Regions from separate parts of the Paenibacillus sp. FSL F4-0243 genome, predicted to be linked through region 3. Evidence: predicted binding sites of a transcription regulator. Region 3 holds the regulator's gene; each other region holds the start of a gene.
The links. The regulator Rex, encoded in region 3, represses fermentation and respiration genes when NADH is low (regulators of the CRP and FNR family bind a similar motif). The targets are predictions, from matches to a motif close to TTGTGAAATATTTCACAA.
Positions count from the first base shown of each region.

Region 1 (3,287 bases), 2.3 Mb from region 3:
GGATATAGATAAATTTATCCTTGATGTTGATCCAGAAGTCCTCAGCATCCTTACGACCTGCCTTAAAATCTTCCAGAAGCTTCTCCACCACATGAACACTTTGAGGCGGATGACAGTTCTGTACCGTGCGGCCGATAACTGCCTTAGTTCGGGCAAAGATACGTTCCTTCCCGTGTGAAAAATATCGAACGACATCATTCTCATCAATGAATGTCAGATCTACTGGCAGGTGATTGAGTACTGTTTCGAGCTGATGCAACGACAACAGCCCTGTCTCAAAACGGATGAACCCTTCTTGCGGAGCGGCTCCCACTGCTTCACCCTGCAATGCTGCACCTTCCGGCTCTGCGGCACGTTCGGGTATCCACTCCTGTTCCGGCGCCGTTAGGCAGAATCCGATCTCATCGCTCTCCCGAGCGATTTTGACCCATTCGTCTTCCGTCAATTTATCCAGCGACATAGGCAATAAAATATTTTCTTCCTTAAAAATCATTTCATTAACTTCCTTGATGATCTCCGTAAGTTGAACACCAATATCTGCTGCATTTCCGCTGTAGCTGCTGAGCGCTGTTTTTGCATCTTTAATCATACGACGGATATGATCATCCACGCCCCACATTACCTTGGTTGGTCCATAAATGCCGTATTTTTCAAGGTAAGGGAACAACAGATTTTCTTTTCGACTATAGTGTTTATCTAGATCCAGCAGTAAGCTAAGATCCTCCAGCAGCTTAAAGATCAGCTCCTCGCTGTCATTCTTCTGGAATTTGGTAGCATGCAAATCTAAACGGAAGTTCACAAGTCTTTCAATCTCACGGTTTTCTAGCTTGAAGGTGTGGACTGGGTGGCCGGGTTGTTCTTCAGGCTTTGAGGAGCGGTGAATTTGCTCAATAGAGCCTTTGAATATTGCTGTATGCACCGAACAAAGCCGCTGTACCTCGGATACTGGAATTCCCTCTTCAGTCATTAACGAATGCTCCATTGCAGAGATTTCCGCAACAGTAACATCACCTACAGCTTCCTCGAAGCGTGCCTTAACCTCTTCAACACTTTTGCCTGCATGCAGTTCTTTAATAATCTCCTTGAGCATGGCTTGGCGACGAGTTTGCTCCGGTACATCAACCTCGCGGTTATTTATCAGTTCACTCATTATTGATCTCTCCTTAATGAAATTTTGATGATAGATTCCTTTATTTCATAATCTCGAAGCCATGTCGTTCAAATGCTAACTTCACGGTGTTGAGATCCATTTTCTTCAGCTTGATTCCTTTGGATAAGGTCATGAAACGGCCAGCGGTCTGCAGCATACCTGGCTTAGCAATGTCCTTAAAGCCCAGCTCTACCATAATCTCAACGACCTCTGGATGCCGGGATACCATCTCGAAGATAGACTCATCCATTCGCAGCATTTTTTCCATTGGACTCTTCTCCTTTATATGAGAACTATTCTCAACAACAGATTAGCATAGGCCGTACAAAGCAATTGTGATTGCAATCACTAAATCAGAAGAAAGCAAGGACCGTTCTTTTAAAGATGGATTATGAATAATGTCAAATTAAAAAAACTGCCCCTAAGCTTAATAGCATAAGGGACAGTCTAATTCGTAATAAATTATTTATTATAGCGTTACTCCTGTTTTAAATATGGATATCTCGCGGAAGTTATTCTTCTCGTTATTTACCCATTCCCCACTAGCTACGCTGATAATGTAGTTAATGAAGTCACGCAGAACCTCATCTGGAGAACCATCTTCAACCAACACACCTGCGTTAAAATCGATCCAGTGACGTTTGCCTTCATACAATGGGGTATTGGTAGACACCTTCATTGTTGGCACGAATGTACCAAAAGGTGTCCCCCGTCCGGTCGTAAAGATCACCAATTGGCAGCCGGCAGCAGCCAGAGCCGACGAAGCCACTAGGTCATTGCCCGGCGCGTTAAGAAGATTTAAGCCCTTGTTAGTGATAAGCTCTCCGTACTTGAGTACATCCATTACCGTGGAATTACCGGATTTTTGAGTGCAACCCAGCGATTTATCCTCAAGCGTAGTAATTCCTCCGGCTTTATTGCCTGGCGAAGGATTTTCATATACCGGCTGTTTATAGTCCATGAAATACTGCTTAAAGTCATTGATGAGATCAACAATTTTGTGGAAAATAGCTTCGTCTGCAGCACGTTCCATCAGAATCTTTTCGGCGCCAAACATTTCAGGTACTTCAGTGAGTACAGTTGTGCCGCCTTGGGCAGCAATATAGTCAGACAGACGTCCAAGAAGGGGATTCGCTGAAATCCCGGACAGGCCATCCGAGCCTCCACACTTCAGACCAATCTTCAGCTCAGAGAGTGCCACTTCTTCCCGATGATCGCCCTGTACGTTATTGTAGAGTTCCTTCAGCAGCTTTACGCCTTCTTCAATCTCGTTTCCAACCTCTTGGGAGACAAGAAAACGCACTCGATCCTCATCGTAACTACCCAGCATGTCTTTAAAAATATGCAAATTGTTATTCTCACAACCTAGTCCGAGCACAAGTACGGCGCCTGCATTTGGATGCTTAACCGCGTTAGCAAGTATTGTACGAGTATTGTCATGATCATCACCCAGCTGGGAGCAACCATAGTTATGCTTAAGTACTAGCACGTTGTCGAACGGCGCAATATCCCCAACCTCTGCCTTAAAAATATTGATGATCTGCTCCGCCACTCCATTCACACAACCAACCGTAGGGACGATCCACAGCTCATTACGAATACCTACAGATCCGTCAAAGCGACGATACCCCTTAAAGGTCAAATTCTCCGTTTTAAAAGGATTGGGGGTCAGCTTCTGCTCAAAAGTATATTCCTCAACCCCTGTTAGGTTTGTCTTCGTATTATGGGTATGCACCCACTGGCCCGGCACGATAGGCGCTTTAGCATGACCGATGGGATAACCATACTTCAATACATTCTCGCCTTCGCTAATACTGGTTAGTGCAATTTTATGACCTCTAGCAATATCTTCCGTAATTTTTATCTCTTTTGAACCAATCACAATGGTGTCGCCTGCTTGATAGTCTTTAAGTGCAACTGCCACGTTATCAGCCTCGTTGATCTGCAGTACCTCTTTCATAGTCTTAATCATGTCGTTATCCACCTCCTGTGTATTAGTTGTGTGCAGGTCTCTTCACGTACGCTTGCAGCGCTTGCTTCATACCTGTTCTCTCAATCGCAATGAGCCCTTCTGTCACCTTGTCAGTAAGACCAGCCACTTCATTCAGGTCACAGCCCCAGCGATTTGTCGCTGCTA
Region 1 covers NZ_CP150151.1:173,713-176,999, reverse strand. The annotation lists gene NSS87_RS00860 (DUF438 domain-containing protein) at 1-1,150, opposite strand, end outside; gene NSS87_RS00855 (DUF1858 domain-containing protein) at 1,191-1,418, opposite strand; gene NSS87_RS00850 (altronate dehydratase family protein) at 1,620-3,110, opposite strand; gene NSS87_RS00845 (tagaturonate reductase) at 3,145-3,287, opposite strand, start outside.
Region 1: NSS87_RS00855 (DUF1858 domain-containing protein) is a predicted target of Rex. The motif match lies at 1,540-1,557, and genes of this name have one in related genera.

Region 2 (3,287 bases), 170 kb from region 3:
ACTGAGCAATAGATTGATTATCGTAATAATGGCAATCATTTTAGCGCTTCCGGTCGTCTGAAGTACCCATAAACTTAAAGCAATGCTGTGAAAGGTATTTCCAAACAAAGAAATGGAATAGGAGCTGAGTAGCAGCATAAATCTCCGGTTTCCCCAAAGGGTTGGATAGGATTGAGCGGTGGTGGATGCATGTTTTGCTAATACAGGATCTGTCATGGGTAAATCTCCTCTCGACTTAAACGCTTAAGTGAATATCGAAAAAAAATTAATCAACAAAATAACGATTATTCTCTTGTTTGGAGTAGTCAGGACGATGTAATAACTCCTGCATTAGTTCAAAAGCAGTGGCTGATTTATCCCCAGTGAATATGAATTTCTGAACGTCTTCTCCAAGCATTTCTGGGCAATTACAGGTACATAGAACAGAAAGACGTGCGAATACCCCGGATTTTTCAACACAACTTCCGATAAACTCATTAATAACTATGGCCTCTTTGTAGATCCCCTCCGATAAGATTGTATTCAATTCTTCCATATTTTGAACTTTGAATATTGCTTTCTCAGGTAAAGGAAGACTATCTTGGATAAAGTTAGTGAGCAGGGAGTTATTGAAGCTCTCCATAATTAAACAAACCTGTGAAAGATCCTCCGGCATTACCTTCCGTAGAGCTGAACGATAATTGTAAAGAACTTGCTTAAACAGCTTATCTTCAATCATGCTGTCGATCAAAATCAAGGGGATACCTTCTACAAAATGTTTGGAAATCGAATAGAAGGATTCATCGTGCACATCGATCAGAAAGACGGCTTCGAGCTTTCTTTCAACGATGATATTCAGAGAAGGATGGTCAGTACCAAGAGAATATAGCAGCGTATGATATCCGGCATCCGTTAAACGCTGTTCCAAAGCACGAATAAATGTGAATTGGGCATAGAGTTTCCAAGGTGGCATATAAGCAGAATTATGGACAAGTACCCCTACTAATCCCGTTTTTTTATTGGCAAGCGAACGGGCTGCTAGATTAGGAATGTAATGAAGTTCTTCGGCAAGTGACAGAATTTGATTGCGGGTCTTCTCAGGAATGGTTTGGTTATCGACGCGGTTCAGAACATAGCTTACAGTCGCAACGGAGACATTAGCTTGTAGCGCGATGTCTTTCATTGTAGTCTTTTTCACCAGTAAACTTCTCCCTTGCTGAGATATTTATTTCCAAATATTATCATTAACACTTGAAAAGAGTCAACGATTGACTTTATACCAAGAAGCAAATGATGCTTGTGTTCATTTTTATAATTTGGGTAAATAGATATAAGAAGCTAAATCAGTCAGCGAGAAGAGGTGTGGCTCATGGGAACGAATCTTAATCGGGAAGAGAGCGCGCTGTGAAACCGCTTTAGATACTGACACAAATTTGTGAAATTATTCACTTAATTATTAAGAATTTTAATATATAATTAATTCATAATCAAAATTAGGGGGAATCGAAAATGAGACTATTTAAAATGATTTTAGTGGCTGGGGTTTCGGTAGCAGTATTGGCAGGTTGTGGAGCAAATGAGGATAAAGCAAACAATTCGGCGGCAACTTCAGCTCCGGCTGCTGAGCAGACAGATGCTGTCACTACAGCTTCGATTGTGAATCAAGCAGATGCATTTACTAAGGCTGTTAGCAAAGATGGAAACTGGATTGTTGCGATTCTAAATGATGTAACGATTCCTGATGAGGTTGTTGTAGCTGGAGAATTCCGTAATAAAGGAGCCGCAGATGGCGACATCTACCGTAAGATTGCCCTTTATTCGCAAGATGCTGATCACAAGATCACTGCTACTTATACACTAACCGTACCAAAGTTTACAGTACAAAGTGAGAATTTGAAAGTTGAAGGCGGAACGATTAAAGGCGATGTTTATGTAGAAGCGAAAGGCTTTACTCTGCCTGAAACCGCCACTATTGATGGTAACCTCTATTTCGCAAGCGAAGATCTGAAAACATCAGCTGTTATTGATGGAAAAGTGACTGGAACAACAGAAGTTAAATAATTTCGTAATCAACTTATACAGTAGAAGCCAATCCATAGACTATGGGTTGGCTTTTTTCTTTTTGTGATTATGTGATCTTCAGTTGATTTTCTTAATATTGAACTTATAATATTACTACCACTACTAGGAGGAACACATATGTCTAAGGAGTATTCACGCACATATATCGAAAGTGTAAAGCTTGAAATGTTAAATAGATTGGGACTTAAGCAAGTGTTCTTTAAGGAGCAAATAGGTGACGGCCTGATTTTTGAAGCGGTTGGTTTTGATAAAGGGAGCAAGCATCGTTTTTGTGTTAGACCGAAGACGAAAACAATTGACGAATTTATTTCAGGGAAATGGATGAAGGTCCGCAGCTTTACAATCAAAAGTGTGGAAATTTAAAATTCAAGTCTAAAAAGGGAACCCCATTTAAATCGGAGTTTCCTTTTTTATTTTTGAGAAGGATTCATTGATAATGTGAAGTATCGCCGTACAGATCGATGGTTGTATTGTTGTCAGTTAGGGTTACTTTACACAATGCTGTAGAGAGAATATCCGGTAGTTCCCCTAATTCCTGCAATGATTTATTGAGAAAATGAGCCATAATTACTTTCAGGGTCATCCGATGCGTGACAATAAGTACCTCATGTCCTTCATTATCGTTAATGATACGCTCAATAGTCGGCGTTACTCTTTGTTCAAGCTGACTATAGGTCTCACCTGGGGCTAGAGGAATAAAAAGATCAGGTCTGGTGAAAAAATGATTGTACTGTAATGGATATTCTTGTTCAATCTGATCTGTGTTCATTCCTTCCCAAATGCCCATGTTAATTTCCATTAATGAAGCTTGCTGTTGAATCGGTAAACTCCGATTTCCTCGTAAAATCTGCGCAGTATGCAATGCTCTTGGACTAGTACTAGAATAAATGGCTCCTAAATTCTCACCTTCCAAACGTTCTCTCAACCATTCCGCTTGCTGTTCACCCAAGGTTGTTAACGCTGAATTTTGATGTCCTTGCATTCTTTTCTGCAAATTCCATTCGGTCTGCCCGTGACGGGTTAAAAATAATACTGTCTCTTTCATTAACGAAACCTCCCTTTTGAATAGTTGTAAGTATAAGATAAATAATTATAAATAAACAATATATAATAGTTAATATCCATAATGTATAGTTATAGTAAGAAAGCCGAAGGTCCGTTAAACAATGATTTTATTTTATATAGTTAGGAAGAAATCAGGATGAACTATCATGTATTAAAATTGT
Region 2 covers NZ_CP150151.1:4,632,053-4,635,339, reverse strand. The annotation lists gene NSS87_RS20655 (MFS transporter) at 1-216, opposite strand, end outside; gene NSS87_RS20650 (LacI family DNA-binding transcriptional regulator) at 266-1,177, opposite strand; gene NSS87_RS20645 (polymer-forming cytoskeletal protein) at 1,489-2,040, shown strand; gene NSS87_RS20640 (hypothetical protein) at 2,179-2,424, shown strand; gene NSS87_RS20635 (histidine phosphatase family protein) at 2,489-3,106, opposite strand; gene NSS87_RS20630 (LysR family transcriptional regulator) at 3,263-3,287, shown strand, end outside.
Region 2: NSS87_RS20645 (polymer-forming cytoskeletal protein) is a predicted target of Rex. The motif match lies at 1,413-1,430, and genes of this name have one in related genera.

Region 3 (3,287 bases):
CTTTTTTGATTATATAACACACCTGTGTGTTTATCCAAAGTTTCATATCCAATTCAATGATCTAATTATCAGAAACACAAAAGGCTGTAACTTTGCAATCGCAGAAAGTCACAGCCTTTCAGTTATTCGTTATGATCTTAGACTACCGTTTAAGCAGTCCATCAAATGATTCTTGCGCCTTACGACGGATTGCTTCCTCATCTAGCGTTACACATTCTCCATGTTTTACAACCTGTTTACCATTCACCCATACATGCTCAACATCCTTGGCACTGGCAGAGTATACAGCATGAGACAACAGATCTGTGTGTGGTAGCAAATGCGGCTGGTCTATATCAATCGCGATAAAGTCCGCTTTCATGCCAACAGCGAGTCTACCCACATCATTTAAAAAGATAGACTTTGCGCCATACTCTGTAGCTATACGCAGCGCTTCCGGAGCTGGAACAGCCGTCGGATCACCACTTACACCTTTATGGATGAGGGCTGCAAGACGCATCTCTTCAAACATATCCAGGTTATTATTGCTTGCCGCACCATCTGTACCCAGTGATACCTTCACACCAGCCTTTAGAAGATCCGTAACCCGAGCCACTCCACTAGCCAGTTTCAGATTACTTCCTGGGTTATGAGACACGCCTACATCATGACGAGCCAGTATCTCGATCTCTTCATCATTCAAATGAACGCCATGTGCAACAATAGACGGACGTGTGAACATTCCAAGCTTCTCTAAATGCGCTACAGGCCGAAGTCCGTAATCCACCACATTCTGCTCCACTTCGCGTTTGGTCTCGGACATATGGGTATGCATCGGTAAATCCAAATCATGTGCCGCTTGAACAAACTTAACAAAGAAGTCCGGTGGGCAAGTATATGGGGCGTGTGGCGAGATCATCGTCGTAATTCTACCATCAGCCTTACCATGCCAATTTCGTGCAAAAGAAATCGCTTCCGCAAGCTTGTGATTTTGTACTTCCTCTGGGCATAATCCGATTACGCCTCTCATCAGTACAGAACGAATGCCTGATAATTCGACTACCTCTGCTACTCGATCCATATGATCATACATATCCAAGAAGGTTGTAGTACCACCTTTTAGCATTTCCAGTACCGACAAGGAGGTTCCCCAGTATACATCTTCTCCAGTGAATTTCGCTTCCATCGGCCACATCTTCTCTTGAAGCCACACCTGAAGTGCTAAATCATCTCCATAACCACGAAGCAATGACATTGCCGCATGGCCATGTGTGTTTACCAGACCTGGCATAAACAGCAGACGACTGCCATCAACAACTTGTACATCATCTTCCATTAAAGGCTCTTCTTTTCCTATGTAAGTGATCAAATCATCTTCAATAGTCATATATCCATTCAGAACCGGCTCATCCGTTCCCGGAATAAGAAAACGCCCGCCCTTAATAATCGTTTTACTGCTCTTCATTTCCGGTTTCTTCCTTTCCGTCTTTCAAATAATAAGCAAGGCTTTGCAAATCCGTTGTAAAATCGGCAGCATGAACCCGGATATTCGATGGTGTTTTTAGAATCACTGGTGCAAAATTCAAAATCGCCTCAATGCCAGACTCAATGAGAATATCTGCTACATTCTGCGCTTCTGAATCAGGCACAGTAATGATCCCAATTCGAATACCTTGCTCACGAACCGTCTGACCAAGCTCCTCCATCGGTTGAACGGTAAGAGAGTTAATTTTCCGCCCTACCTTAGGTGCATAGGAGTCAAATATAGCGGTAATCTTCATAGTATCTTTCAGATAAGCATTGTAATTAGATAATGCATGTCCAAGGTTACCGGCACCTACTAAAGCCACATTCAATTGTTGATCCAGCTTCAGAATATGACGGATTTTTTCAATAAGATAAGTTACGTCATACCCGATACCTTTTCTACCAAAGTCTCCAAAATAAGCTAAATCTTTACGAATTTGAGCAGGATTCAAATCAAGTTTTTGTCCTAGTTCTTGTGAGGAAACGGTTAATATTTCACGTTTCTGGAGATCATTCAGGAAACGCAAGTACACAGGAAGTCTGCGAACAACGGCTTCTGATATTTTATCCGATTTCATAATTTACCTCCTAATTTAAGTGATATTCTGTTCAAATCCTATCGAAATTTCTGCACCTCGTCTCAATGAAGAGCGGTATTCTTATACCGCCCTTCATTGTAGAGTGATTAATTAGAGGGAAGACGCCCTTTTCAAGAAACGCCTCCGTCCTCCAACCACTCCGCTATTCGAGGAACCATTTGATCCGTAAGCATATGCTCCATTTTCGGGCCAGGCAACGAATACAGGAAATACTTCCCATAGTGAGATTCGATCACCCTTGTGTCATACACAATAACAATACCCCGATCTTGCGCTGTCCGCACCAGTCTTCCAAATCCTTGCTTAAAGCGGATAACTGCCTGAGGAACAGACAACTTCATGAACGGATTCTTCTTCTGGGCTTGTAATAACTCAGACTTCGCTTCCGCTAGGGGGTGATTCGGCGGTTGAAATGGAAGCCTCACGATAGCCAAGCATGTTAATGCTTCACCCGGAATATCTACACCCTCCCAAAAGCTGCTTGTTCCTAACAGCACAGAGGCTGCACTGTCCTGAAAACGGCGGATCAGCTTACTACGGCTGCCCCCCTCCACGCCTTGACCTAGCACCGTGATCTCTTGTGAGGCTAGAGCCTCTTTCAGAGGATCATAAACCTGGCGTAGCATCTTGTAAGAAGTAAACAGGACAAGCATCCGCCCACGTGTTGTAATAGCTGCTTCTGCTAGTGACTGTACGAGTGTATCGACAAATCGGGCATCGCCTACACTCCCCTTCACACTTGGGAAATCCCGCGGAATAACTAACAGCGCCTGCTCCCGATACTTAAAGGGAGAAGGCAGGAGTGATGTCATCAGACGCCCCTCTTCCGCAGCTTCATTAAGTCCGAGATTATCAATCATAAACTGGAAAGATTTATCCACAGAGAGTGTCGCCGAAGTTAGTACGATACTTTTCTTCTTGTCGAAAAACAGCTCCTTAAGCTGATTACTAACATCAACAGGAACGGCATACAGCTGTAGCGATTTACTGCGATAATTTCCATTCGCCTCCAGCCAATATACTACATTCTCATCATTTAATCCCATAAAAAACCGTACTTGCTCACGTATAGAAGCTAAATCCTTAAATAAGCCGCTAATATCGGTAACTAGGCTATCTGAGGAAGATTGACCTTCTTGATCTCGCATCTCATTAAGCATTTTATCACCTTTACGGATAATT
Region 3 covers NZ_CP150151.1:4,804,415-4,807,701, forward strand. The annotation lists gene NSS87_RS21405 (amidohydrolase) at 143-1,444, opposite strand; gene NSS87_RS21410 (redox-sensing transcriptional repressor Rex) at 1,431-2,084, opposite strand; gene dinG (ATP-dependent DNA helicase DinG) at 2,216-3,287, opposite strand, start outside.